4 regions of the Nostoc sp. ChiQUE02 genome follow, and region 3 is predicted to be linked to each of the others. Evidence: riboswitches for the same ligand, from Rfam matches in the RefSeq annotation. Region 3 holds a riboswitch; each other region holds the start of a gene.
What was found. Region 3 has a riboswitch for cobalamin ahead of RM347_RS22045 (DUF1636 domain-containing protein). Riboswitches for the same ligand answer to the same signal wherever they lie in the genome.

Region 1: linked by a shared signal. The riboswitch ahead of RM347_RS24050 (energy-coupling factor ABC transporter permease) and the one ahead of RM347_RS22045 (DUF1636 domain-containing protein) in region 3 are both predicted to bind cobalamin.
Region 2: linked by a shared signal. The riboswitch ahead of cobG (precorrin-3B synthase) and the one ahead of RM347_RS22045 (DUF1636 domain-containing protein) in region 3 are both predicted to bind cobalamin.
Region 4: linked by a shared signal. The riboswitch ahead of RM347_RS28845 (hypothetical protein) and the one ahead of RM347_RS22045 (DUF1636 domain-containing protein) in region 3 are both predicted to bind cobalamin.

Annotation. Positions count from the first base shown of each region.
Region 1 is NZ_JAVRBN020000027.1:13,440-20,927, forward strand. Features, by position in the region: gene RM347_RS24025 (hydantoinase B/oxoprolinase family protein) at 1-415, opposite strand, end outside; gene RM347_RS24030 (hydantoinase/oxoprolinase family protein) at 534-2,630, opposite strand; gene RM347_RS24035 (energy-coupling factor ABC transporter ATP-binding protein) at 2,650-3,483, opposite strand; gene cbiQ (cobalt ECF transporter T component CbiQ) at 3,458-4,291, opposite strand; gene RM347_RS24045 (energy-coupling factor ABC transporter substrate-binding protein) at 4,288-4,590, opposite strand; gene RM347_RS24050 (energy-coupling factor ABC transporter permease) at 4,577-5,356, opposite strand; cobalamin riboswitch at 5,383-5,522, opposite strand; gene RM347_RS24055 (ATP-binding protein) at 5,621-7,488, opposite strand, start outside.
Region 2 is NZ_JAVRBN020000026.1:35,889-43,376, reverse strand. Features, by position in the region: gene RM347_RS23730 (PHP domain-containing protein) at 1-622, shown strand, start outside; gene RM347_RS23725 (precorrin-2 C(20)-methyltransferase) at 706-1,410, opposite strand; gene RM347_RS23720 (precorrin-8X methylmutase) at 1,413-2,039, opposite strand; gene cobG (precorrin-3B synthase) at 2,088-3,695, opposite strand; adenosylcobalamin-variant (AdoCbl-variant) riboswitch at 3,699-3,782, opposite strand; gene RM347_RS23710 (molybdenum cofactor biosynthesis protein MoaE) at 4,031-4,516, opposite strand; gene RM347_RS23705 (hybrid sensor histidine kinase/response regulator) at 5,205-7,488, shown strand, end outside.
Region 3 is NZ_JAVRBN020000022.1:106,530-114,017, forward strand. Features, by position in the region: gene RM347_RS22010 (sucrose synthase) at 1-160, opposite strand, end outside; partial or broken gene RM347_RS22015 (hypothetical protein) at 1,063-1,269, opposite strand; gene RM347_RS22020 (hypothetical protein) at 1,349-1,519, shown strand; tRNA gene RM347_RS22025 (tRNA-His) at 1,790-1,862, opposite strand; gene RM347_RS22030 (DUF4359 domain-containing protein) at 1,987-2,370, shown strand; gene RM347_RS22035 (sirohydrochlorin chelatase) at 2,578-3,339, shown strand; gene cobA (uroporphyrinogen-III C-methyltransferase) at 3,336-4,115, shown strand; cobalamin riboswitch at 4,240-4,414, shown strand; gene RM347_RS22045 (DUF1636 domain-containing protein) at 4,437-4,853, shown strand; gene RM347_RS22050 (cobalt-precorrin-6A reductase) at 4,856-5,596, shown strand; gene RM347_RS22055 (hypothetical protein) at 5,597-5,791, shown strand; gene RM347_RS22060 (PEP-CTERM sorting domain-containing protein) at 5,910-6,515, shown strand; gene RM347_RS22065 (hypothetical protein) at 6,512-6,709, opposite strand; gene RM347_RS22070 (inositol monophosphatase family protein) at 7,313-7,488, shown strand, end outside.
Region 4 is NZ_JAVRBN020000042.1:9,563-17,050, forward strand. Features, by position in the region: gene RM347_RS28830 (hypothetical protein) at 1-69, opposite strand, end outside; partial or broken gene RM347_RS28835 (GTP-binding protein) at 53-262, opposite strand; gene RM347_RS28840 (methyltransferase domain-containing protein) at 393-1,394, opposite strand; gene RM347_RS28845 (hypothetical protein) at 1,417-1,671, opposite strand; cobalamin riboswitch at 2,045-2,187, opposite strand; partial or broken gene RM347_RS28850 (ISAs1 family transposase) at 2,319-2,661, shown strand; gene RM347_RS28855 (GNAT family N-acetyltransferase) at 2,902-3,303, shown strand; gene RM347_RS28860 (AIPR family protein) at 3,487-4,752, opposite strand; gene RM347_RS28865 (hypothetical protein) at 5,207-5,386, shown strand; gene RM347_RS28870 (hypothetical protein) at 5,663-5,911, opposite strand; gene RM347_RS28875 (beta strand repeat-containing protein) at 5,948-7,488, opposite strand, start outside.

The DNA of each region.
Region 1 (7,488 bases), on a different contig from region 3:
CACCGATATCTGCTTGGTGTCCACGAGAAGCAACAAAAAAGAGGGGAGTAGGTAGATTATTTTCACTACTTTCCAAGAATACAGGGGTAATTGCAGTGACATCAGGGAGATGTGTTCCGCCATTATAGGGGTTATTAGATAGATAGACATTTCCCGGTTTTAGGGTGTCGCCTTTATCATTAATTAAACTGCGGACACTTTCACTCATTGAACCTAAATGTACAGGGATATGGGGGGCATTTGCTACTAATAATCCCGATGAGTCAAAAATAGCACAGGAAAAATCCAGCCTCTCTTTAATATTCACAGATGTGGCCGTGTTTTGTAACACAATTCCCATTTGTTCGGCGATAAATTGATAGAGATTTTTAAATATTTCTAATCGAATGGGATCAGCTTGAGATGTTGTATACATTTTTAACTCCTTTTTATAAAAAACGCAAATATATAATAAAAATCCGAGTCTATATATTTTTACAGATTAAGGTAATTTATATTGATTATGCTGCAAATGCAGGCGAAGCCTAATAAATTCATCGATATTTACGCTGTAAAATCAGATGATTTTGTGCAGTTAATTTGGCATTCCAGTTAGATTCCACTACAATTGTGCTAATTTTTTCGACAACGATCGCAGGCCCATCAATACTATCTTCTGGTTGTAAATCTTCCCGTCGATAAACAGGAGTATCATGCCATTGATCAGTAGTAAACATCCTAACTGTTTCAACAGATAAGGGGGTTTCATCTAAAGGTCGATTACAAATGGTTAAAGGTTCTTCGGGAGTATCCATCTTCTGAATTACTTCTACTGAGGCGGATTCGACAATTAAAGTTTTCTCTAATTGAATAAAACCATAGCGAGATTTATGTTCAATCTCAAATTCTTGTCGCATCAATACTACATTGTCAGCAAAATTAACGGTCAAGGTAGAGTTAGTCCCATCATATTTTAAGTTGGCTTTCCGGATTATTTCAACTTGACTATGCGCTTCATCTATTTCACTTCTAGCTTGAGTTTCTAAAGTCTCCATTAACTGCTGTAATTTAGGGATTAATGTTTGAGTTAAAGGTTGTTCAACTCCCCCTTCTCTAATCGCCCTAATATCAGCTAATCCCATTCCATAAGCAGACAGAACGCCAGCATAAGGATGTAAAAAGATTTGTTTCATTCCTAAGGTATCGGCAATTAAACACGCAACTTGCCCACCTGCACCACCAAAACAACAAAGCACATATTGGGTAACATCATAACCGCGTTGCAGACTGATTTTTTTAATTGCGTTCGCCATATTTTCCACTGCGATCGCAATAAATCCAGCGGCTACTTGTTCGGGAGTACAATGATTTAATGTAGCGGGTTGAATGTCTTGGGCTAATTGTGTAAATTTCTGAATAACAGTATCTTTATCTAAAGGTAAATTGCCATCAATGCCAAAAACTGAGGGAAAATATTGTGGGTGAATTTTGCCTAACATCACATTGGCATCAGTAACCGCTAATGGCCCGCCACGTCGATAACAAGCAGGCCCAGGATTTGATCCAGCAGATGCTGGGCCGACACGATAACTAGAACCATCAAAAAATAGAACTGAACCACCACCAGCAGCAATGGTATTAATTGCTAATACAGGAACTCGCATCCGTGCGCCAGCAATTTCCGAATCTAGTTGTCGTTCATACTCTCCTTTAAAATGGGCAACATCTGTACTTGTCCCTCCCATATCAAAGGTAATAACTAACTCGAAACCTGCTCTTTTGCTAGTTTGAACTGCGCCAACAATACCGCCAGCCGGACCACTTAAAATACTATCTTTTCCTTGAAATTGTTCGGCTGCAACTAAACCGCCATCAGATTTCATGAACATTAATTTGACTCCGGGTAACTGACTCGCTACTTGGTTGACGTAGCGACGGAGAATAGGAGTTAAATAAGCATCGACTACTGTTGTATCTCCTCGACTAACCAACTTCATTAACGGACTAACTTGATGGGATACGGATATTTGAGTAAAGCCGATTCCTTGGGCAATCTTGGCTATTTGTTGTTCGTGATTCGGATAGCGATCGCTGTGCATAAAAACAATAGCGCAACTCCGAATTCCTGTATGGTAAACTGCTTGTAAGTCACTTTCGACTTGTTCAATATTTATGGGTATTAATTCATTTCCGTGGGCATCATAGCGTTCGTCTATCTCAATCACTTGCTCATAAAGCATGGTTGGTAAAATGATATGACGAGCAAAGATGTTAGGACGGTTTTGGTAGCCGATTCGCAGCGCATCTTTAAATCCTTTCGTGATGAGAAGAACGACGCGATCGCCTTTCCTTTCTAACAGCGCATTTGTTGCTACTGTTGTCCCCATTTTTACCACTTCTATCTCTTCATTAGGAATGGGTTCGTTGCTAGAAATACCTATGATATCCCGAATACCTTGGATGGCTGCATCTTGATATTGTTCGGGATTTTCTGAAAGTAGTTTATAGACTATAATCCATTGTTGATTAGGCAGAGGAACAATTAAAAAACGTTCAGGATGTTTTGAGAGTCCATCTATAATTGATTGATTATTAGTAACAGCGACAATATCTGTGAATGTACCACCACGATCAGCAAAAACCTTCAACATTACTCTGTTTCCTGTATAATCATGAAAAATTACGAAATAGCTCTAATATCCGTTGTCGCACTCGTTCTATAACTACTTCTTCCTCAGCAGATAGCCCATCAAATAACATCTCATATATTAATGGTACGCCCAACTCTAACTCTTCTAAAAGTGGACGCTGATTAAATACATCTTGTGGTTTACCTTCTAGCATCAGCCGCCCTTTATCCATGACAAAAACCCAATCTGCCCAGCGGTAAACTAAATCTAAATCATGGGTTGCCATTACTAAAGTAGTTCCATCCCGATGAATCTTTTTCAAAGTTGCTATCAAGTTACGAGTATGTTTTATATCTAAATAGGCAGTTGGCTCATCCAACACCAACAGTTCCGGTTGCAACACCATCACATCAGCTATAGAAACTCGCTTTTTCTGCCCTAAACTCAGGTGATGTACTGGTCTTTCTGCTAAATCAGTTAGCCCAAATTCAACTAATGCTTGCTCTACTCGGTCTTTAATTTCAGGTTCTGGCAAACCCAAATTACACAAACCGTAAGATATATCTTCTTCAACAGTAGAAGCTACTAATTGTTGTTCTGGATCTTGAAATACTAGTCCAATCTTCTGCCGTAAGTTACTAAGATAATTCCGGTTATAGATTAACGGCTCACCACGCCAACGGACAATACCGGTATTAGGTTTATATAAGCCATTAGCTAATAAGAATAGTGTAGTTTTACCACAACCATTTTGACCAATTAACGCACATTTTTTACCAAATGGAATCTTCAATGTTACACCATTCAAAGCTGATTCCTGTGAGCCTGGATAGGTGTAACTTACCTGCTCAAATTCTAGTAAATATTCCTGCATTTTGCCAAAATTCTAATCCTATTAATCCTAGACACCCGCAAATTGCTTCGATGATATATCGCGCTTGGGGATGATAGCGGCGGGGATGCCAAACTCGAAATTCACTCACAAAACCCCGTGCTTGCAATCCGAGAGAAAACTGACTATATCGTTGTAAGGTTCGCTGTAATAGTTGCCCGATTAGTAGCGCTAAACTCTTCATCCCACTAGCAAGAGTGCGGTAGCCACCACGAGAATTTTGTGCTGTCCACAATTCATCGGCTGTGTTCAGCAGGATGAAAATAAACCGATACATTAGTAATAATAAATCGGTTAAAAGCACTGGAAATCGCAAGGAACGCAGAGTTTGTAATATTTCCGTGAAAGGAACAGTTAGCATGAGAAAATATAGGCAAGAGACAGAGGCTAATGCTCTGGTTAAAATTCTAAATGCTTGAATACTGCCTCCATGACTGATATAAATATAGAAGTGTCCGAGAGTTAGTCCATACCACGAATCTAATTGTACGCTTGGCAAATCAGCGTAGGCGTAGCCCGTCGTAGACATCGCAACTCCATTCACCATCAGTGCTGGTAAACTTGTCAAACAAAAAACTATGGTGAACATTAACAAGCGGAAATAAACACCAGCCGGTATTCTTGCATAAATAACTGTCCAAATGCCCATCCAAAGCGCTATTAAAATTTGCACTAGCGGATGGGCAGCAATGGAAATAGCAAGAGTAGTAAATGCAAAAATTAGTTTATGTTCTGGTGGCAATCTTCGCAGTCGATTAGTATAAGCTAAAGTGTCTATTTGCAGGCTCATTCTTCACGTTTCTGTTGTTGGGAACGTCCTTTATACAACCCAATTGCATAACCAACTACTCCAGCACCTAAAGCTGCTTGGGAAGCAAATAATAAGCTTTCTATTTCCCCACTAGCTGGTTCAAAAAATGATTTAAACCAGGGTTTATATCCAGGTTGTATTTCAGTAATTGCTTTTTCGGCTTTGTCATCGGAACCAGCAAATTCTCCACCACACACAAATATTAACGGTGCAACCGCTAAAGCTATAACTGCTACTACCAACAACCAGTTACTCAACCCTTTTTTAGATTGACTCATTGCTTTGACGCCCCTGCTTGATTAATTTCAACAATTCCAATTCTTGAGGATTATAAGATTGCAGCCAGTTCCACACCAACACAGTTAGCAATCCTTCACTAATTGCTAAGGGAACTTGAGTAATGGCAAAAATTCCGGCGAATTTAGTAAACGAAGCGATAAACCCGCCAACAGGTGCAGGAAAAGCCAGGGCGAGTTGAATAGAAGTGATAATATAGGTGAGTAAATCTGCGATCGCAGCTGCTAAAAATATGGCGATTTTTTGTTTACCACCCAACTTTATTGTGAGATTATATATCCAGTAAGCCATAAATGGTCCAGCGATCGCCATCGAAAAAGCATTTGCCCCCAGCGTCGTCAAGCCGCCATGCGCCAGCAACAAAGCTTGAAACAACAATACTAAGCTACCCAAAACCGACATAGTCAGAGGGCCAAACAGCACCGCACCTAACCCTGTTCCCGTAGGATGAGAACAACTACCTGTAACGGAAGGGATTTTTAACGCTGACAGCACGAAAGTGAAAGCACCAGCCAAACCCAGCAGTAGTTTCAGTTCCGGGTTAGCTTGGGTAATGCGAGTCAGACTACGCAATCCGAGTAGAAAAAATGGTAATGCCACAATCCACCAAAAAATTGCCCACTGCACGGGTAAAAAACCTTCCATAATGTGCATGGCGTAGGCAGGTTTGGGTAAACCAACTACTAGATAAAAACTGATAACTCCCATCAGGGTTAGACTGACTAACGCCTGTTTTTTTCTTTTCATAATCTGTACCTCGCAGATTTATGTAAACGAATTGATTCTAACCGGCGGGCATCCTGACTCACCTAATTTTGGTTCACAGTTGCGGGACAGCGCCGGATTTACACCGGACTTTCCCCCTTGCGTCCGATGGCTGCTTCCCATCAGAACCGATTGGAGTAACTATATCACCATTACCAAGTTTGAGCAGCGACTTTTTACCCTTTCGAGCAAAGTTAATCATTCTACTTTAGTTAAATTTTTAACTACGTAGGATGATGTCGACAATTAGATAGCTTGCTGATTTAGCGGAATTACAATTACAAATTCTGTCCCCTGCCCAGGAGCAGAAATACATTCTAATTTTCCCTGATGTTTTTGGGTGATAATCTGGTAACTAATAGATAAACCCAACCCAGTACCTTTACCAATTGGTTTAGTCGTAAAAAATGGTTCAAATAAGTGTTTTTGTATAACTTCTGGAATACCCAAACCATTGTCGCCAATCCGAATAACTACTTGCTTTTGGTTAGTTAGTTGGGTGTGAATGCGAATTTGTCCTCTGTCATTAGTAGTTTGTCCTTTGTCGGTTGCAAATGACGAATGACTAATGACTAATGACTCTTCTAAAGCATCGATCGCATTTGCTAGAAGATTCATAAATACTTGATTCAGTTGTCCAGCGTAACATTCTACTAATGGTAGATCGCCGTACTCTTTAATCACCTCAATTGTTTGATTGTTAGATTTAGGTTTGAGGCGATGTTCTAGAATCATCAACGTATTATCTATACCCTCATGGATATTCACAGCTTTCATTTCTGCTTCATCTAACCGGGAAAAGTTTCGCAGAGATAGGACAATTTCTGTGATTCGTTCGGCACCAACTGTCATCGAAGTGAGCAAGTTTGGCAAGTCTGCAATCAGGAAATTTAAGTCGATCGCTTCTGTTTCTTTTTGAATTTCCGTTACTGGATGAGGATAGTTTTGCTGATATAGTTGCAGCAGTCTCAGTAAATCTTGGATATATTGATTGGCATGGGTGATGTTGCCATAAATAAAGTTTACTGGGTTGTTGATTTCGTGCGCTACACCTGCTACCAACTGCCCCAAACTGGACATTTTTTCACTCTGCACTAATTGAGATGCTAGCTGCTTTGCTTCTTGGCGCAATTGTGCTTCTGAGTATCGCAATATCTGCTCTGCTTGTTTGCGCTGCGTAATGTCGTGGAGAATGACGACATATTCCTGAAAATCCTGATGGGGTCGGTCTGAAATGGAAACTTCCAGAGTTCTGTTTTTCCCATTACCGATGAGGTTTTGTTCACTACGCTTTGTCCACTGGTCTGGATAGTAGACTAATGCGGGTAGCCATTTGTTGAGGTAATTTCCCCGCAACTCAGATGGGTTGACACCAAAGAACGATTCAGTCGCTGGGTTAGCTTGCCGGATAATGCCTTGATCGTCTACGACTAAAATACCATCCTGGGCGACAGTAAACAGGTGTTCGGCAGCTTCACGGGCTTCTGCGATCGCCACCACTTGAGGTAAACTTGTCCAACAAGCGATCGCAACTCCCACAAATGCCACGCTCATCAGCAACACCACAAATATATTTTCACCGCCCGCAGTTGCCACTTTATTAAGTTTGACACCAAATAACCAGCCAACTCCCACGGCGCTGCACAGTAAAAAAATCAGGATGCTCACCTGAAGAATTACTGAGTCTTTGATGATTACCACAGAGGGTTTGCGATATCGCCGCATCCACCAACTGGGATGGAACGGAGGGAAATTCACACGGCGAATCACCGCATCTATTCCCATGACACCAATAGGAAATAATAACCCAATGAGCAAGTTGAGCCAACCCCAGGCTAGTCCACCCACCAACAGCACCACAACTTCTAACAGCAGAATGCCCAGAGATATCCGAGGGAACAAAACTTCTTGGCGATCGCGCCGGAGCCAAAGCCCTAGATGCAGTAACATAAAGGAGACAAACCAGCCGATGTTACCAACGGCTACGATTCGCGCTACATCTCCCCAAATCAGATAGATTAAGCACAACACTAGTGTCAATGTCAATGCTGGAACAAACACACCCCGACGTGAGACAACGGCAAATACTGGTGAGATGTGTTTATCTAAGGCCA
Region 2 (7,488 bases), on a different contig from region 3:
TGATGCACATAGTTGTCCAAGGTTATTCAACTTTCACATGCACACTGTCTACTCGGATGGGAGATTGCAGCCGAGTGGATTGATGGAGCAGGCGATCGCTATTGGGCTAAAAGGGTTAGCCATCACCGATCATCATGGTATTATCGGCTATCAAGCTGCACTTGCTTGGTTAGAAGACTGGAAGTGGAATAATCCTGGTGAAAGCACTCCTCACCTGTGGAGTGGTGTGGAAATCAATGCCAACCTTTTGGATATAGAAGTTCATATTTTGGCTTACGCTTTTGCAACAGAACACCCTAGTATGAAACCCTATCTGCAAAGAAGGGCGACTACAGGCCAAGAATATCAGGCAAGTAACGTGATTGCCGCTATTCATGAAGCTGGAGGATTGGCAGTTCTGGCTCATCCCGCTCGTTACAAGCGATCGCATTTTGACTTAATTCCAGCTGCGGCCCAAAAGGGTCTCGATGGTGTGGAAACTTTCTATGCCTACAATAACCCTAACCCCTGGCAACCCAGCGTATTGGAATCAGAACAAGTGCAAAAGTTAGCTGATGAATACTTTCTTTTCAATACCTGTGGTACTGATACCCACGGTTTGAGCTTACTACAACGCTTGTAAAGATGAATCCATTTTTTTAACTCTCCTGGTTCAATCTGCCAGGAGGTTATTCTATTTTGGATTTTCGATTATTCAACAAAGGACTATAGTCGATTTTTGGTGGGAATCACAATCATTGAAAAATAGGGCACTTCATCTGGATTAACTTCATCCAAGGGGACGATGCGTTGCTGTGACGTTGATGCACGCTCAATATATCTTGCCCGTGACGCTAGTCCTAGTTTATGCAGGATATTCCGCACTTTGGTAAAGTGACGACCTAGCTTCATAATTGCCGCTGCATCAGTCATCAGCAGATGTGTAGTCAGTTCTTCTGCTGGCAATGGGGCGGGTAAGACGGTGAGAATATCGGTGTAGTAGGTGAAAGGTACACCCAAGGCTACCGGACAAGCCATCAGCGAGGAAACTCCGGGGACAACTTCTGTTTCGTATTGGTCACATAACCGCGTGAACAGGTACATGAACGAACCATAGAAAAATGGATCTCCCTCGCACAACACCACGACATCTCGACCCGCTGCTAAATGGTCGGCGATTGGTTCAATTTCCTTATCATAAATAGACTTTGCCTTTTCAGGTTCCAAAGCGCGGGGGAGGTGAAATAGCACCTCGATTTGATTGCCAGGAAGATACTGCGCCACGATCGCTCTAGCAATACTTTCTTTATCTGTGGCTGATTGATAGGCTACCACAGGAGCCGCACGTAATAGCCGTAGCGCCTTCAGAGTCAATAGTTCTGGATCGCCTGGGCCGACACCAATTCCATAGAGACGACCTTTGGGTTTCATATTCATTCTTCCTCCGTTGCCAGGGCGTTAACTGCTGCTGCCGCGATCGCACTTCCACCGCGCCGACCGTGTAAGGTTAAAAATGGTACATTTCTGCTATCTGCTGCCAGTGCGGCTTTCGATTCTGCTGCACCGACAAACCCCACTGGAAAGCCCAAGATAATCGCAGGCTTGGGCGCTCCTTCATCGAGCATTTCTAGCAGCCTAAACAGTGCTGTGGGCGCATTACCAATTGCGATTACTGCTCCTTCGAGGTGCGATCGCCATAATTCTAAAGCTGCCGCCGACCTTGTAGTACCCATACGCTGGGAAAGTTCTGGCACTTTTGAATCGTTGAGGGTACAGATAACTTGATTGTTTGCAGACAACCGCCGTCTGGTGACGCCTTCGGCAACCATCCGACAATCGCACAGAATTGGTGCTCCTGCTGCCAGTGCTGCCCTTGCGGATTGCACTGCTGTTGGTGAATATCCCAAGTCAGTGACAATATCCGTCATCCCACAGGCATGAATGAGACGCACAGCAACTTTTGCTACATCTGCTGGCAGCACATTTAGGTTCGCTTCTGACCGGATGATTGCAAAGGAATTACGGTAAATTTCGTTGGCTTCTCGGATGTAGTCGGGCATTCAATTTGAGATTTTAAATTTTGGATTGACGTATAAAAATCAAAAGGCTTAGATTCCTAACTTCTCTAAAAAGTTGGGAATGTTGTAGTTCACGAATGATTTAGGAGTAATGTTAAATAAGTGCTGTAATTGAGTCAGTGCATATCGATTAGCAAATTCCCCAAAGGACTCGTCAGAATTTAGGCGTTGAATTTTATATACATATAGCATCCGCTCTATTAATGCAGGTAGTTCGGCAAAAGTTACATATTGATATAGTTCACGTCCGAATTTCTGCTTGCTATCACCAACATAAACGTGATAACCCTCTACAGTTCCATTGTCAGCCTCAATGCTGACGCCGAGAAGAGTAATATCACTCTTGCTATGCTGGGCACAAGATTTTTCGCAGCCGCTGAAGTGGATATTAACTGGGCAATCCAGAGTAACGCGAGTTTCAAGATACTCCGCTAATGTCAATGCATGACTTTTGGTGTCTGTGGCAGAAGAGGCGCAACCCCTTTTGCCAGAACAGGCAACTAATCCACTCTTGATGTTGGTTGCTGAGGAATCTAATCCTAAGAAAGCAATTTCACTTTGGACATCGCCAACCCATTGCTGAGGAATATCTGTAAGAAGCAAATTTTGCCAAGGGGTTAGCCTGAGAGTTCCACTACCGTATTTTGCTGCTAAATCTGCTAAACCCCGCATCTGTCTACTCTCCAATCGCCCAAGGGGCAAGACAACACCAATGTAAAATAAGCCTTGCTGACGTTGGAGATGGATGCCAATATGCTGATACTTTCCCTCTCCTTGCAAAAGAGTAGAGAATTTCTCCCCCTTCCCTATTAGGGAAGGGAGTTGGGGGGTTAGGTCTTTTCTTGTTTCACTGTACAAAAGAGAAAAAGGTAGACGCTGCTGAACTTCCTGGAGATAATTTTCGCAACCCAAAGTATTTAGCAACTCTCTCAGGCGTAGCTTACGCTTATTCGTAGTATGACTATGAACTAGATAGACATCCGCCAAAGCTGCCAAGACGGGCAAACATTCCTCTGGTAGTAAAAAAATACCCATGTCGCTAGGCGGTTGACCCTTCTCGCCGACACTGAGATAGAGGCGAAAATAAACATTACCGTCAACTAAAACAGCAGCAAAGGCGATATCATTCAAGCGATCGCACACCCGAATTATCCCACCACCATCAAAGCAAACGCTAAATTTTGCCGACAGTCCCGAAAGCGCCGGATGTGCTGCAATACAATCATCCCAACCTTGGACAAAAGGGCGAGTATCGATTAATTCCTGGGGGTCGATACCAGCGGTTGGACTGGTCATAATATTGCGGATTTGGTCTACAACAGTATTATGAGAACCTAATCCCATTTCCTGGAGGTACTTCAGAACCTCAGCATTTATCCCTGTGCGGATTTCACGGACTTGCAGGTTAGCTCGATTAGTCACATCTATATAGCCGCCACCGTGCTGTTCTGCTATATCTGCGATCGCACGGCACTGCTGACTACTAATAATTCCACCTGGTATTCTAATGCGAGATAATATACCATCTGCGGCGGGAGTAGCATAAAACAAGCCAGGACAAGTGGCAAATCCAGAAAGCAAACTTAAACTCCTTCCCCGTGCAACGCAGGGAGTAGACGGTGAGTGTGTCTTGAGCACATCCTGAGAGTTGGCATTCTGACTTGGGCGATCCCATCACAGCTGCGGCACAGTCCCGGAATTTCACCGGAGTTTCCCAACTCTCAGCTTTAGTAATTCAGACTTTGTTTAGGTTATAGATATCAACCAGACATCATCCAGATAATTATCTTACATTAATATAGCCATAAATTTTACCTGAGCTTATCCACTGCCGTGTTAAGTGGCTCATGCGCCAGTGCGATCGCATGGAAATTCCTACTCCCTGAAGACAAACTTTTTGTTAGTCTAGGGTAGCTGAAAACTCAGCTTGTTCCCTAGACAAAACACGAGCAAAGGCGATTTTCTCTGGAATCTTAACAACTTTCTCCTGATGTTTCACAAGCACCAATACTCACCCAGCGGCTAGAACCATCTTCCCAATGTTCTTTCTTCCAAATGGGGGCATTGTGTTTGAGAGTATCAATAGCATATTGGCAAGCTTCAAACGCCTCACTCCGATGAGGACAACCCACTGCTACTAAAACGCTGATTTCCCCAACTCGCAAACGTCCAACGCGATGATAAATCGCTACTCGATTCACATCAGACGTAGATAAACGAATATCAGCAGCAATTTGATAAAATATCCGCAACGCCATCGGTTCGTAAGCTTGATACTCTAAAGCAATCACAGGTTTACCATCGGTTTGATTGCGAACCATACCACTCATCACAACCACAGCACCGTTGGCTGGATCGTCAGACTTGGTGTAGATTTCTTCAAGAGACAATGGTGCAAAGGTAATGGCAAAACTATCTTCGGCTCTTGGTTTAACAGCAGAGGCAAGTGTAGTCGTCATAAATGCATTGATATTATGTGGGCTTTTTCTATTGTCTCTGAAGAAAGCGTTGCTAGTCTATATTTAGTAGCTCTTGTTAATGCTTTTGAGCAAAAAAGGGTTTTTAAAGTTTAACAATTTTGTTGCCCATCAGCAAAGCAATCAAGGGTTAAAATTCTCTTATTATAAGTAGGTTGGCACGATAAAACTAAACTATGTAAAGAAAGATAAAGTAAGCTAAAACCTTCTTATCTCTTGCCTTCTGCGTCTTGCCACTTTCTTTATTTTAACTACAAATTTTGAGGTCAACCTAGTTTGTAAAAGTAATTTTATCTGTTAGCAAAAAATTATAATGACGCAAATATTATAAAATTTACTTAAAATAACGGAAATTTACTGTTATCCGCTTTAAGGCATATTATTATAATTAAAGCGATCAAGTTATCTGCTTGTTCACTTATTTAAATAATCTGATAGTGACTTTATTCAGCTATCAAGTGCATTCAGGAGGCAGAAGGAACCCCCGCGCAAGCAACTGCCTGGGATTGAACAAGAGGCAATGGAACAGGGAGCAAGCAAAAAAGAGAAGAAGCAGGGAGCAAAAGCAGTGGGGAAAAGGGGAAAACTCACCCCCTTGCCCCCCGCCCCAATTCCTCTTTTTCCCTGCTTATTGCCCCTTTCAAGAACTAGCAATAGTTAGGAACAATTTATGAAATCTTTCGTGTGTAACAATGAATCAGCTAGGCTTGAGGCTCTGCGTCAGTACCAGATTCTCGACACTCCACCAGAACAAGCATTCGACGAGCTAGCGTTCTTGGCCGCACAGATTTGTAACACACCAATCGCCTTGATTAATCTAATTGACGCTAACCGTCAGTGGTTCAAAGCTAAGGTAGGGTTGGATTTACAGGAAATGCCACGAAATAACGAGTTTGGCTCAATTTGTATAGAAAGTGGCGAAGTTCTGATTATTCCCGACACCTTGAGTGATGAACGATTTACTACAAATCCCCTAGTTATCTCAGATGAATTCAGTGTGAGATTTTATGCTGGCGTCCCTTTGTTAGCACCGACAGGAGAAGCGATCGGAACTCTGTGTATAATTGATCGCGTACCACACCAAATTAGTCCCCAACAGGTGGAAGCACTGCAATCTCTTAGCCGCGTGGTAGTTAGACAACTAGAAATCCGGCGGAACTTAGTTGAACTGGCAAGCATAAAACAGGAGTACAAGCAGGCACAAGAAGCATTACATCAAAGCGAATCTACTTTAAGCAGCTTTTTTAACAGTTCGCCGATGATGATGGGAATTGCCGAGTTGGTAGATAATGACATCCTACATATTTCGGATAACCCCGCCACAGCGAAATCCTTTGGACTCACGCCACAAGCAATGCAAAATCGGCTAGCGCGAGATATGGGTGCAACAGATAAGCGTGTGTCCCAGTGGATACATCACTACCGTCAAGCAGAGCGCACTCAATCACCCGTCAAATTTGAATATTCTTACGATACTCCCCAAGGTGAAATATGGTTATCAGTCACAGTCTCAACAATTGCGGTAAGTTCCGGTAGGCGTCCGCAATTCGCATACATAGCCGAGGATATTACCGAACGCAAGCAAGTAGAACAAAAAACCCGCGAACAAGCAGCATTGCTGGATATTGTCAGTGATGCGATCGTCGTGCAAGATTTGTCCAACAAAATTTTATTATGGAACAAAAATGCTGAAAAACTTTACGGCTGGAAGTCAGAAGAAGCTATGGGTAAACAGTCCGATGAACTTTTATCTACTGAACCTTTGGCGCAAGACTCAGAAATTTATCAGACTGTCTTAAAGAATGGCTTTTGGCAAGGTGAATTACACAAAACCAGCAAATCTGGCAAGAAACTAATCGTTGAAAGTTGCTGGAGGCTGATCGTGGATGAGCATTCTCAAGCCAAATCAATTCTTGCCGTTGATACTAATATTACCCAGAAAAAACAACTGGGAAAGCAATTTTTACATGCTCAACGCATGGAAAGTATAGGCACTCTTGCTAGTGGTATGGCTCACGATTTAAATAATGTGTTGTCACCTATTTTGATGTCAGTGCATCTGCTCAAAGCTAAAACCTGCGATCAACAGATTAACCAGATGCTCTCAATAATAGAAAACAATGCTAAACGTGGTGCTGATTTGGTCAAGCAAGTGCTGTCATTTGCTAGGGGAATTGAAGGCGATGTTCTAGGACAAGCTGCTACGCGTCAACACAGCGTGCTTCAACTCAAACACCTGATTTTAGAAATGCGGCAAATTATCTCACAAACATTTCCCAAATCAATTGCAGTGTACACTGAAATTCAGGAGAAATTGTTACCTATTTTTGCTGATAGTACCCAACTACATCAGGTACTGATTAATTTGTGTCTCAATGCGCGGGATGCCATGCTTACAGGTGGAACTTTAACAATATCTGCCGAGAATATTTGGATTGATGAAACTTATGCAAGTATGCATATAGGAGCTACTGTTGGTACTTACATTGTCTTGACAGTTGCTGATACAGGATTTGGAATTAGCAAAAAAATATTAGATAGAATATTTGAACCATTTTTTACAACAAAAGAGTTGGGTAAAGGTACGGGGCTTGGGCTATCAACAGTAATGGCAATTATTAAAGAACATGGTGGTTTTATCACCGTATCAAGTTGTGTCGGTAAGGGTACAAAATTTCAGGTGTTCTTGCCAGCAGTTCAGCAAGTTCCAATCCAGGCGTTAGAAGATATAGAAATACCAATTGGATCTGGAGAATGCATTTTGGTTGTAGATGATGAAGCTGCCATTCAGGAAATTACTAAAACATCTCTAGAAAACTATAATTACACAGCAGTTACTGCTAGTGACGGCATGGAAGCATTAGCAATTTACACCCAGCATCAAGAGAAAATTAGTGCCGTAATTATTGATATGATGATGTCCAAGATGGATGGAGCAACTACCATTCGCACAT
Region 3 (7,488 bases):
AAGCCTCTGGTTTCTGGGACTTTGAGCAATACTCACTATATACATTGAGTATGTCGTTCCGCAGCAAGTATTTCTTTTCTTGTTGGCGTAATTCACTAAGAAAGGAACGCAAATCACTTTTTTCTTCACTATCTAAGACTGCTTGAAGCAATTCAGACATGGCAACTCCACTAGATGACGATGTTTGCATTGTTGACTTTCAAGGCGAGACAAAAAAGCCTCTACCTTTTCTTAGACCACATATAAACACGAAATAACACAGATAAATCCTATTTATCTGTGTACCTACAAGTATCAACTTTTCAGCAGGCACTTAAATCATGTTCTACTTTACCTAAAGTATCTATGACTCAGTATTTTTTGCTCTAACTAAAGGAATACAATTTTTATTTCTTTTGATAGATGTTAGTAAATAATTGCATAATAATATTTGGGGCACAATCTAACATGCCCTCAAATGCTTGATGTAATCTTTACTATATCATTGATTTGCGTGTATCTGATTATCAGCACACCGATAATGTCAAGATTTAGCTGGTAAGCTCGGCAAGACTTGTAAATCAATACTTTTTTGAATTATTCCAGAGTGTTAATATTCATTTTCATAGCCGGTGTAGATAATCTCTTCTGCAATTATCATAATTGTTGATCTTCTATAAATTTGAGGAATAAGTAATTATTTTGCTATTATCTAGTTTCCCAGAAATGAAACAAAAGTTAATTGTTTTGCCTATAGCTTGATTATTCAGTTAAACTTCAATTAATTAAAATCAATTTTTGTTTATAGATAGACTATTTTGGATTTAGCCTATTTATAATTGAAGCGAAAGTTGTTTAAATGGGGTCGATTTATATGGCTACCAATACACATAAGTTAACAGCTTCTGACCACAGTATAGGCAATATTTTGATTTTTTCTTTACTTGCCTTCTGTGGGCTGACTCTTATAATACTTCTAGGCATTTTCTAAGAGTTAAATGTGCGTTCAAAAACTTCTCAGGCTTAGATTCCCGACTTTTCTAAAATGTCGGGAATCTTAATATGAAAGAGCTTTACATAGAGTCACAGATAAAAAAAGCACGTGATAACTTTCTCGACTAAGTTTTTAGAATCATTCATATTTGATGAAGCTTCAATCCCTACCGCTTGCAATTGCGAAAACTCAAGCAGCATGTTGACTAATTTCAGCAACCGAAGTCCATTTCGCTGCACGAGTTCAAGGCGATCGCGCTGTTGTGGTACTAATGGGGCTTGAGTGTCGAGTAATAGGTCTAGCGTTAAAAGCGGTTAAAGGCGTGCGAAACTCATACGAGATATTGCTAAGGTGATTTCTGATGAAAAAATACCTATGTTGACGAGTTTCGACTACTTCGACTTACCTCGGCTTCTCTGCGAGACGCTACGCGTTAGCGGAGCTTTCGCTTTAGCGATACGCTCGGCACAAGTCACTCAGTACAAGTTCGCTCAACTCTCGACTACTCAGTTGGTTTCAACTTCGCTCAACCAACGGCTATGGTAATTTTATTACTAGAATTTACCTAAAGAATACGGTCTTAGCGCGATCAAGTTCTGACAACGCCTCATTCGCCGCTTGCACTTGTTCGTTGAAGGAGGCAGGAGGACTCCTGCCTTCCTCGATAAGATAAGCTAATGAATTATGGTGGGCTTGTAATCCTTCTAAGTCTACAAAGCTATAGATTACAAATCCTTGTTAAAGTGATATTTATGAGGGTTCACACCATCTAACCCACTTCTACAGGAGTATAGGTATTAATACAAAATTCTATAGGGCGAACGACGGGACTCGAACCCGCGAATGGTGGTACCACAAACCACTGCCTTAACCACTTGGCTACGCTCGCCATTTAACAATTTGAATTATAGCAATAATTTGGCAAACGATCAAGAGTTTATGTTCAAGGAACGGACTCAACTGATTTAGAGTCTCTGAAATCTAACGATTACAATGTATTTTACTTGGCAAACATGAAACCCCTAACCATCATTGCATATACTGGAGCAGCAGCAGGACTCGCCGCCTTGGGTGTGACAATGGCAAAGACTAATCCCAGTCAGGTTGAATATGAAGAATATGCAGTGCAACGGTTGACAGAGTACTTAAAAACCGATGTATGCAAAAAAACCACGAATATTATAGAAAATTTAATCCATTTTAATTGTGATAAGTTGGTTGACTCAGCTAACCCACAAATCCAAGGAATTATTGCCAGGACTACAGAAAGACAAAATTATATTATTTTTAGCATTTACCGTACAGATTTAAAAATAAACTCTTGGATACCCTCTTACAAATTTGAAACGGTAGGAGCCTTTGATCAATTTTATACTTACACTGCCGAAGAACAATAAGGTAAACAGCAGGGGAAGCAGAAGCTGATAGTCGTCTTGGATGTAGGAATTGAGTAATTTAATTTTTGGAGTTCCTTGTAAAAGTGATTAAAAATACTTCTATTTAGTAATTGATAATAGTTTCAATAATCACCAAAGTACCTATTACCATCAGCTTAATATTAAGTAAGATATGAGAATTAGTCACTGAGAGTTCAAGCTTTGCCAATGTCATCTGCCTATCTGCTAGTATCTCACGGAAGTCGCGATCCGCGCCCAGAAGTTGCTATGCAGCAACTAGCAAAGCTGGTATGTAAAAAATTGCCAGAAAATCACGACAATAGCGAGTATCTTGTTGGCATAGCTGCTTTGGAAATGAGTCCTCAGCCTTTACACGAGCAGATTCAACAATTTGCTAAGAGCGCTTTTGGCGATGCCTGCGGCGGGCAAAGCGATCGCAAATTATCTCAAAACGAAAATCACCTCAAAATTGTACCGCTATTTCTGCTGCCGGGAGTGCATGTAATGACAGATATTCCCGCCGAAGTAGCACTAGCACAACAGGCTCTTGGTCAAGATATCATCATTGACCTGCAACCATACTTAGGTTCTCACCCAGATTTGGAAAAATTACTGGCAAAGCAAATCGCTACTATAGAAGCACAAGCATGGATTTTGTTAACTCATGGTAGCCGTCGCCCCGATTCGGAAAAACCAGTCCAAGCAATAGCAAGAAGTTTGGGAGCAGTGGTTGCGTATTGGTCTGTACCTCCTAGTTTAGAATCACGGGTGAAAGAGTTGGTAGCTGCTGGTTATCGGGAAATTGCAATTTTGCCATACTTTTTATTCACAGGTGGAATAACTGATGCGATCGCCACCTCAATAGAGGAGCTAAAATTACAATTTTCTGCGGTGAATTTCCAATTGGCACAGCCACTGGGAGCAAGTGCAGAATTAGCCGAGCTAATTTGGGATTTAACAGATAGATGAACCGCACAGAAAAACAGGAGAACAAGTATTTGGGAAAGGTTTATTTAGTAGGTGCGGGGCCAGGAGATCCAGGACTAATTACCCTGAAGGCGAAAGGTTTGTTGGAATGTGCAGATGTAGTTATCTATGATGCCTTAGTGAGTCCGCCAATTCTGGCAATGATTAATCCCCAAGCCGAGCAAATTAACGCTGGTAAGCGGAGGGGAAAACATTCGCTGTTCCAGGAAGAAACAACTCAATTACTGATTGAGAAAGCGCAGGATCATGCAATTGTGGTGCGGCTAAAGGGTGGCGATCCGTTTATTTTTGGTCGTGGTGGCGAAGAGATGGAAGAATTAGTCAACGCTGGAATATCAACGGAAGTTGTGCCAGGTATTACATCGGGGATTGCAGCAGCAGCTTATGCAGGTATTCCATTGACTCATCGGCTATATAGTTCTTCAGTAACATTTGTGACTGGTCATGAGGCGGCGGGTAAGTATAGACCGAAAGTGGATTGGAATGCGATCGCGCACGGTTCCGAAACCATTGTAATTTATATGGGAATTCACAATCTCCCTTATATTGTGGAACAGTTAAGTGCAGCTGGGTTGGATGTAGAAACGCCCATTGCTTTAGTGCGCTGGGGTACGCGCCCAGAACAAGAAGAATTGATTGGTACTTTAGAGACAATTGTAGAACAGGTAGAGCAAACTGGATTTGGTGCGCCTGCGATCGCAGTCATTGGACAAGTAGTGAATATGCACAGTATTTTGTCTGGTTGTCGTCCAGTTTGATGATTAGCGCAAAGCTTGTTGTTTCGGATCTAGTGCCGAGATGTGCGTACAGGGTAGGCTTTTTCAGAGGAACCAATGCCTTGCGATCGCAGGACATTTCGTATTCTCAGATGACCCTAGTGTATGATCGATAAGGTTATTCGGTTCTGGTGGGAGTCAGCTACCAGAGGTAACGGGGAAAGTTCGGTGCAAATCCGGCGCTGTCCCGCAACTGTGAACCAATTTGAGATTAAGGAACTAAATAATCGAAAATCCCAAATTGAGTGAGTCAGGATGCCCGCCGAAATAGATTTATCATTTCCACATATCTGCGAGGTACAGATGACTACTACTGTAAATATTTCCCCAACTAGTCCCTTGGATGTTGCTGAACATACTTTATTTGTTTGCAAAACCTGTGCCAGTATTTGGCAAAATGGAAAACGCTTAGGTGAAAGTGGTGGTGAAAAACTTCTACACCAACTTCAGCAGCTGGCAGAAGATTGGGAGTTACGAGATAAATTTCCGATTCAGGAAGTTGAATGCATGAGTGCTTGTAATCGTTCTTGTGTAGTCGCCTTTGCTGCCAAAGGCAAGTTAACATATTTATTTGGTGACTTAGCCGTTGATGGTAGTGCTTCTGCTGTGCTGCAATGTGCTAGTCAATACTATGCCAAAACAGATGGTTTACTGCCTTGGTCAGAGCGTCCAGAAGCTCTGAAAAAGGGCATTTTGGCAAAAATTCCCCCTTTACCTTAATGATGCGCGTTTTGATTCTAGGTGGTACGGGAGATGCAGCAGAACTAGCTGCCAAGGTTGCGACTATCCAAGGGTTAGAAGCAATCACGTCTCTAGCTGGTCGCACCCGTGAACCGTCAGTACCGTTGGGCGATTTACGGGTTGGAGGCTTCGGTGGTGTGGCTGGATTGGCTAGCTATCTGCGATTAATGCAAATCGACTTATTAATTGATGCAACCCATCCTTTTGCTACTCAGATATCCTTCAATGCGGCAAATGCGGCAACCGAAGTCGGAGTACCCCGTCTGATGTTAATTCGCCCGCCTTGGGAAAAAGTAAGTGGCGATCGCTGGATTGAAGTTGATAATGTTGAAGCCGCTGTAACAGCCCTACAAAACCAGGCACAGCGGGTATTTTTGACAGTTGGTAGGCAAGAACTCGCCGCCTTTGCTCACCTAGAGAAAATTTGGTTTCTGATGCGGATGATTGATCCTCCTACTGATGATGCTTTAGTGCCGCTGGGGATGGTATTGTGCGATCGCGGGCCCTTTACCCTCAATAATGAAAGACAAATCCTGATTCGTAACAAAATTGATACCATAGTAAGTAAAAATAGCGGTGGCGATGCCACAAAGCCGAAGATTATTGCAGCGCGAGAACTGGGCATAAAGGTTGTAATGCTAAATCGTCCAGCCATACCGCCAGGGGAACAGGTTACCGATGTTGATGGTGCTTTAGCATGGCTATTTGATAAGTTGCACTAGTTGTGCAAGAAGGCTGAAGCCGCCGATCAGACTAGGAAAAAAGGCGTTGCAGGACAGTGGGATGAATTAAGGCAAGCAGGGGAAGCAGGGGGAGAATTTTGGAAGTTGCTAAATCATCCCGCAACCATGCAACGCCGGAAAAAATCGAGTACCGCATCAACAGAGGCATTTGCTGTAACACTTCCATCTTGGTAGTGAACAGATTGAATTTATGCTTCTTGAATTATTCTTGCCCAAATAATACTACCTTTCCCAATTTCCGTATAATACACGGGAAGCCTCTACAAGATCCGCGATCGCACTAACGACCTCCATGAAAAATCTAGCTCTACTATCTGCCACAGCCTTTGCCATCACATCTGGATTAGTTTTCGGGACAATGCAAGCTGCCTCTGCTTTAAGTTGGAACTGGAATTATTCTGGTACTGGAATCGCGGCGAACGGTACTTTCACCACTAATGACACCCCTAACGATTTGGGTTTTTACCTGATTTCTGAAATTACTGGTACACGAAATGGTGAAACAATTACTGGTCTGCAAGCCACTGGGACTCCAATACCGGGAAACGAACCTTTTAATGTTGACAATTTAATTAGTCTGAATACTGTGCAGTTAACGGGTGACGGTTTTGGGTATTCAACTTCGGGAGGAAACTATTCTAGTCCATTTTTCGCGAGTTTTTTGCCAACACCAGGTTATTTAGAGGTTTTTTCTGCGCCGCCAATCATACCAGGTTTTGAAAATTTGGGATTGGAAGATAGTGAATTACCTATTAGTTTCTCTGCAACCATCATCACCGTCCCTGAACCTACCTCTCTTCTCAGCTTACCCGTCCTCGCTGGTCTCGGCGCACTTTCAGCACTAAAGCGTAACAAGCTATCCAAATTTACTCATAAGAAGCTCGAAAAAGTTTCCTAAAAGCATTGAATAATGTGCGATCGCACCAATTGTTCTACCCAAAATCCTTCAGTATCAGAAGGTATGATAATAGTTTTCTGAGAACTTTCTACAGAACTTGGAGAACTAACTAATAAAGTTTTTATGTGAAAAACATGTATGTAAATATCCCAAAAAATAAGGGGATGGACAATACACCCATCCCACAATTTCATCACAATCATCCTGCAAAAATGTCATGCAAAGTTAGAGACAGCCTGATTTCAGATTGATTTATCTAGCTGTGCTCACCCTCACAACTCTTGCTCTTCTTCATACAGAAAATATTCCGCCAAAAGCGCTAAACCAATTAACCCAATAAAGCAGGAAACGAAAAGCAAATATATTCCCATCATGGCTATAACCTCCAAAAAAGCCTTTGGTTGACCTCACTTGATAGGAATCCCATTTTATTTTTTAAACGCCAAGCTGACTGAAAGCTTACTAGATCAGGTTTTGGTTATTCCTATATTTAGCAAGACTCTAGTTGGATTCCTATATTATTTTTTAGGAATTGAGATCGAAAATTTTCTACTATGTCCCTACTATTTTAACTACTGCAATCATCTTTTTCGTGCCATCAAACTTTTTTTAGAAAGGAAATGAGGTGCGTACTCTCTGATAAAAATTTCGATGTCCCTATAGGCTCTTTGAGACAAACAGATTAAAGTAATATAGCAACGGTGCTATCATTGCATCCAAATGATACCGTACTTTTGTATAGATAGAATTCTATCGCCCTGCCAACGGTAGATTATTTCTGAAAGGAGCTTGCTGCAATGTCCACAACCCCAACTACTCGACTAATTTTGGAGACTTTACTCCCCCATCTCAAAGTAGCAGCAGCCTATGCCAATTTTCTTCAACCAAAAATTGCTGCACTTCCTGCCAAAGAACAAGGAAACAACTTTTTTAGTGCTGCACTTACTGATGCGGATGTGGCGATTCAAAATTT
Region 4 (7,488 bases), on a different contig from region 3:
ATTATTATGAATAAAGTTGTTTTGCCAGTAGCCAAAATTTCCTTGCCAAACACTATTGGATGGTCGCATTGACTTCCTCCCCCAACACCAATGATTCAATGCGAACCTGCTCAAGCTCTCGTCCAATCAATACTAATCGCGTTTGACGGGGTTCCTGGGGTTGCCAAAGATGGTCATAAAAGTAGTTAAATCGATTACCAACCCCCTGTAATACCGGACGGATAGCTTTGTTTGGAACTGGTACAAATCCCTTAATTCGATAATTCATAATTCATAATTACGTTTTGTGACGGGGATTTAGCTAGGCTTCAATTGTGTTCTGCCTCTAGAACTAGGGGATTTAACCCCCCAAACTTATTTAAAATCCAAATATTCATAAATAGCTGCGATCGCTACCTAATCAAGCTTGAGGGATTTTGGTTGGCAAAGTTTCTGTCCATCAATTCTGTGCGTGAGTTTGCCCGCACAGCGCGGAACATTCCAAATCGACACAACCTTGCACCAAACGCCAAACGCATTAGTAAAAGCGTCGGTACTTCGCGCACAGACTTGACAAAACCAGACAGTCCAAAACGCACCAATCCCTCTGGTCGAGCCACTCCTTGCCAAATCGAATCGAACCAAGAAGGAAGGGTTTCTTGAGTCCAGTCTGCCGTAATTACCTCCCCATCAACTAATTCTGTCCCCGCCAAAAGCTCAGAAAAGCCTTCAATACTGGAAAAAGCTGGATGAGACCACTGCTCGAGCAGTTGCCGCATTACTGATTTCTCCCAAAAATTTAGCGGCTTTTGGCGGTCATCTCTCTGATTCCAGTCAGCTACAACCAACACTCCACCAGGCTTTAGCACCCGCATTAATTCTCTGGCAAAAACGGTTTTATCTGGCATGTGGGGGCCTGCTTCGATTGACCAGACCACATCAAAACTGGCATCTGGAAACGACAATGCCATTGCATCATCAACCGCAAACTGGGCGTTTAGCCCAAGGGGTGTTAACTCCTGGGCGCGTTTCACCTGAATAGGACTGATGGTAATCCCTGTAACAGCAAACCCATAATCCCGCGCTAAAATCCGACTGCTACCCCCAATCCCACAGCCAACATCTAAGACAGTAGCACCAGGGGGTAATTTTTCTATTCCACCCCATTTAACCATTTCATGTACAAAGTCAGATTTAGCAGCCAAAAAATCCTTTCGTCGTGGCGGCGAACCGTAGTGACCAAGGTGAATGTGTTCTCCCCAATAAAACTCTAGGATGCCGTCAAGTGTCCATTGATCGTAGGAATTGGCAACTGTGGATGAGGATTGATACTTGCGGGCAGTTAGGAAATAAGCCGCAATTCCAATTACTAATAGCATCAGAAAAACAATTACAGAATATAATAAACTTGGCATTTTTTTGAACTATCCTGTACATCTATTTGAGTCGATCTAACGGTTTATTTATTGCTGCTCGTCCCGAATCAGACAAGCTATGTCGTAACCGCCCGACGGATGCAATTGCAATATAAATCATCCGATACATCGATATTGCAATGTTTTGAACATCTTGAGTAATTTTCGCTTGCAGTAGACTGGGCTTGTATTTGCCTTGAGGGATACCCGTTTGTTTGACAAAGGGGTGAATAGCAGTAGGAATCTTCCCAGTTCGGTGAAGATAGAATTTCGACATGATAATTAACTGAAGTATTCATTTAGTAACTTAGCAATTTCTATACGTGATTGGGAAAGTATTTGTTCAGTGGTCAAACAGGAATATGTACGTCATACACGCCATTTTCTACCTGTTTTAAACAACTTCCACCTGTTAGTTAATACAGCTTCTTTTTGTCGCAATGACTATTTACAAACGATACTCTCGTCTGGAGTAGATTATAGCGATCGCTGGATCTCAAGACACAATTTGTACCGAAAATTAACCGCTTACCCTCTCATAGAAAGTCGTAATCTGTAGCGTCTTGATATGTGGGACTATGAGAACGTAAAGCTGATTAGTTGTATAAACCTTCATAAAAATACTTATCTGTGCCTCGCAGATGTACAAAATTTACAAGTCAACTTCGGCGGGCATTCTGACTCACAAGGCAAGCCTTGTTTACAGCTGCGGGACAGCGCCGGATTTACACCGGACTTTCCCCGTTTCCTCTAGTGGCTGTTCCCCACTAGAACCGAGATTCATCTGGATAATAACACAACTGCGATTTGCTTGCATAAAAATCAATGGGCGGTCTATATTTGCATTCGCTATTAATCGGGACAAGTCTCATTCTTTACTAAGCGTTTATTTTCTACTCAGCGTTGCAGAGTCGTTTGTTTAGCAGTGTTGGGATGGTAGAGTCCATCCGCTTATCGGATAGTAAAACAACAGCCGAAACTCGTTATTTCATTAGTAGCCTTATCAAGAATGCTGAAGAATTTTCTAATGCTGTTCGTAGCCATTGGGGTATAGAAAACTCATTACATTGGGTGTTGGATGTTGCATTAAAAGAAGATGACTGCCGGATTAGGAAAGACAATGCTCCACAGAATTTCGCAGTATTACGGCAAATTGCAGTCAATCTTTTAGGTTGCATAGAAGCGAGTCAAACGAGGAATCAAAAATAAACAGTTTCTCGCCGCGATGGATAATAACTCTTTATTAAGTGTTTTAGCGTTAGCTTAAAACAGTATATCAAAACTTGAATTGAATGTTTTGATGAAAGGTTTATTTATTCTCTCGGTAAATACGCTTTTGTTTACTCCATAATTGAATATTTTTAGTATTAATGAATAGCCGTTCAGTTGAAGATAAGCTAATTCACAGATTGCGAAAGTATTTGATTTACTTTGTTTATCATTTACTTAACTTCTACAATTATTTATGTCATTTTGAAATCTTTCTTAGTTTTTATTAGTAAATAAGATGCGTTCGCCCTGGGATGGAAGCGGATCTAAAGAATATTTGCAGTGGCTCAGACAGCGAATGGCAGAAATCCCGAACAGTTGTGTACACGTTTGGAAACAAGAGCAAATCATTGGGCAAATTGAGATGATGCGTTGTCAACACAATTCAAGCGTTGGCTACGTCAATTTGTTTTACCTGACTCCAGAGTATCGAGGTCAGGGTTTTGGTCAGCAGTTAGATCAATACGCAGCCCATTTTTTCAAGCGTCTGGGTTGTCAGTCAGCTCGCTTGAACGTCAGTCTTACGAATCGAGTGGCAATGAGATTTTATCTCAATCACGGATGGGTTGATTTAGGGCAACGGGAAGATGATCCTGAAGTTCACTATCTTGAAAAGAAATATGGAGCTAACGTACAGTAGCGAATGGCACGCTTGAAAAGGGAAAATCGTTGAGACAGCAGGGGTGCAAAGGAAGAAGCATACGGACAGAAAACTTGAGGCATACGGAAAGAAGCAAGAGAAATTCTCCTCTGCCCCTCTGCAATTCTTATGCCGCCTACCGTTCAGCTTAACAAGCGTGACATTCCTCCATTTGGTAAAAAACTATTTAGAGACAGTAGTCGCGTTGAGTTCGCCCCTTTTCCCTTTTGCTCTCTTGTTTGTACCTTGTGTCGCCTTCGGTTTTTCTGCTTGCTTACTAGAATTAACCATTTTCATCAAGTGCTGATTTAGATAACTCTGCGCCGAGATATAAAGGCTTTCCCAAATCTCTTGATTGCGGCTGATTTTTGTACCAACTGTATTTCCTGCTGTTTTCTCCGACACCAAATATTTGCGGAAGTAGTTATTCCACAAGTGTTGCAGGAAATCTTCAGCGAATTCGTTAAACGGCAGAATCCATTTATAGTCCTTGTCCAAAAATACCCGATAAGACGCAATTATTGGTAATGCCAGGTCAGTTGGCGCACCAAACCCAAAAGAGTACTTACTGTCCGGCAACAACGTCGTTTTACGTATATCAATTGAAGCTAAATCGTTGGCACCCTTTCTTCTGGGGTTGCTGATATGTTCTTGGATTATTTCGTACAGTCTTTGCTCTATCCACAAAGCATGAGTCAAGAGAGGCAGTAAAGCGGTTAATCTTTCCCTTTCTGCATCTGTGATGTTACTTGGAAGACTCATCCCTGCTGGGTGCTTGGTTCGTTTATTGCCGTCGGGGTTGTATTTATTCCTGTCGAGGCAGTAAAGGAGCTTGAGCAAGTGGGTGACATTACACTGGGCATTTCTGGGAGCGCCGCTTTGGTTTTGGTAATAAGCGATGCGGAATTTTCTATCTTCTTTCTGTTCTAACTGGGCTAGATACTGCTTGATGAATTTGTAATCACCCCTAGCGTTGACTTTGGAGCGAGAATCTACTGGCGTTGTAGTATTACTTGCTAGGGCTATATCTTTGGCTGATTCTTCAGTCAGTCCGATGTGAATCGTAACTTTTACCCTGGCTTCGGTTAGGTCATATTTGTAATTTTTCGCTTGCTCAAAAGCTAAAACTGTATGCCCCCCGTTAATAATACCATCGCTACCCCCCTCGTTAGCTTCTAAGACTTCTAGCTCCAGTTCAGTTTTGTTCTTGACAGGTTTAGTTTTATTGGCTGACAGAACGATTCCACTGTGGCGAGAGAAGAATTTTCCAGGTTCGGTCGTCAGCGAGTCGAAGATTTGTCTGTAGGTCGCGCTTTTACGGTTCGGTTCCCGGATGTTCGGTTCTAGCGGCAGGTCTATAGGGAAGCTGTCTACATGGGCGGTGGCGATGATGCAATTGGGGTTGGCTTGAAAATAGTTATCTATCTTAATGTTCCAAGTCTTGGGCATACTTTATTTATTGATGGAAGTAAATTCTATGTTAGCGCTGCTGTAAGGGGAGACCGCAAAAAAAAGATACCAGCCGTGTTTCGAGTTTATTCGTTGTGTAGCGTGGATCTTGGTTGTGACGGCTGGTATCTTTTTTCAAGGCTTGTGCCTAACCTTAATTATTCTCAAATTCTGCCACCAACGCTTCTCTTAGCAAAACGGTTGCCCCCAAAGCTGCCAGTTCAATTTGCTGAGAAAGATATTTTTACAAGTGTACCAATCAACTAATTGATTGCTTTCTAAATACAGAACCTCTGTCACGCTTAAATTGTAGCCCTGCTACCTAACCTTAATTCGTCTCGCACTTATACTAATATCAAATTACTTACTTTATTATATTATGTACTGTCCACTGGGTTTAGATTGTCGTCAAATGACAGGGGTTGATTATCAATGTTCCAATATTTCTATTTGTATGCACAACTCTCCTAAACCCTCAATGGTGAAAATTATATTTTATGCGCTTCACCAACAAATATGTGATTTAAAAGATATCAAGATCGGCCAAAAACTACTTAATGAGTTACTTGAAGAAAATCAGCAAGATGTAGAATCTTTCTTAGAAAATTGGGAAAACTTAGAGAATTTACGATAATCCAACTTTCTTCAAGCGCGATAGCAATCCAATCCGGGTGCTATAATCTTTTTGCATCTGCTTAATAGAAGCTTTGAACTCCTCTAGCTTTCCTTGATATTCAGCCAATTCCCGTAAGTCAACTAGATGTGCAACTGCTTGGTCATAAGTTTTGGATTGCTTGAATTCAAGTAACTTATATATCTCTGACCATACTTTATCTTGATTTTTAGCTAGAACTTCTAACTTACGGATTTTTTCCTGTTGTGCTGCTAGTTTTTCTCGTTGCTGACGCTGTTACATTTGCTTTTTAGCATTTTCTAGTAACTGTGAGAATGAGCGTCTGTGAGTATCATAATTGCTCTCACTTCTCGGAATCTTAAATAGTTCTCGCAGTCGGTTTACAAGTTGTATTCCAACATTATTTTTACCTGTTGCCACTTCCAAAATAAAATAGTCTTTTTCTTCTGATGATAAAGCTGTAATCCACTCTTTTATGGGTTCAGGATTTGCTTTTTTATCAATACTTAAAATAGCACCTCGCAAACTGTGCCTAGAGTGATAGAAGAATGCTAATTACGGCTAATAAACAACCACAAAGTTGTTTTCGGTTAGTGACAATCCAGTGGATAGTTGTGCAAATTTTACCTGAGTAAACCCAGACGCACTGCCATCTTGGTCAAAGAATAGTCCACCTGTAATGTCGTTGTAAATAAATCGTTGAGCGATCGTCGTTGCAGATGTTCCGATGGTAAACTGAGCATCTGAGAGTGAACCTATTGATAACCCACCACCAAAATCAAATTTATCTACCTGAATTAAGTCATTAGTGGCGTTGAAGTCATCAATAGTGTCAACACCCCCATTGTAGTTATAGAAATCAAAGGTATCAGTCCCATCCCCTCCAATTAGGCTGTCATTACCATTTCCACCTGTAAGGGTATCATTGCCATTGCTCCCAACAATCAAGTCATCATAGTCCGTACCTGAGATATTTAATTGTTCGATATTGTTGTAGTTAACCCGATACAAGCCCACTGTAATTGAACCAGTGTTAGTAGTAGCATTGAATGTCGAAGTAATTCCCCCAGCAGTAAAATTATACCTGGCGAACAACGAATCATTACCATTACCCCCATCTACCGTTTGAATCACTAAATCAGACAGGTCAGTATCTACGGAATTAGTGATTAAATTGAAGGAATCATTGCCATCGCCCCCAGAGAGGAGATTATCCCCTGTTGAACTGCTAAAGCTCAAGCTATCGTCACCAGCGCCTCCTTCTAGGGTATTATTACCAGACGGGCGAGAGTCGGAGTAGTCGTAGGAGGCATCATAGGAGTAGTCACCAGAAATATCAAGAGAATCATTGCCATCACCCCCAGAGAGCAGGTTATCACCTGTTGAACCGCCAGCACTCAAGTAATCATTACCTGCGCCTCCGTTGAGGGTGTTATTGCCCTCTGAGCGAGAGTTGTAGGAGTCGATAGATGTGCTGTAGCTGTAGTAGCCAGAGATATCAAGAGAATCATTGCCATCCCCCCCAAAGAGCAGATTATCGCCTGTTGAACCACCAGCACTCAAGTTATCATTACCAGCACCTCCTTCTAGGGTGTTATTGCCTAAAGAACGAGAGTTGGAGGAGGAGTAGGAGAAGATATAGGCGCCAGAGATATCAAGAGAATCATTGCCATCGCCCCCAAAGAGCAGGTTATCGCCTGTTGAACCGCTAGCACTCAAGCTATCATTACCAGCACCTCCCTTGAGGGTATTATCGCCTGTTGAACCGTTAGCATTCAAGCGATCGTCACCAGTACCACCGTCAAGAGTATTATTTCCCACACCGCCAATGAGAGTATCATTTCCTGCACCGCCAATGAGAGTATCGTCACCAGTACCACCTCTCAAAAGGTCATTACCACTTTTGCCGTCGATGATGTCGTCACCTGCCTGACCATTGATAACATCATTGGAGTTGTCAAAACCTGTAATGTTGTTGTCGAGGTCATTGAGGAAGGTAACAGTATTCTTGTTGAACAGGCTAGTTTGAGTGGAATTAGCATCAAACACATCAAAGCTGTCGGTAGTGCTGGTTTGTCCAGTAAACAAGATATTGCCAATAG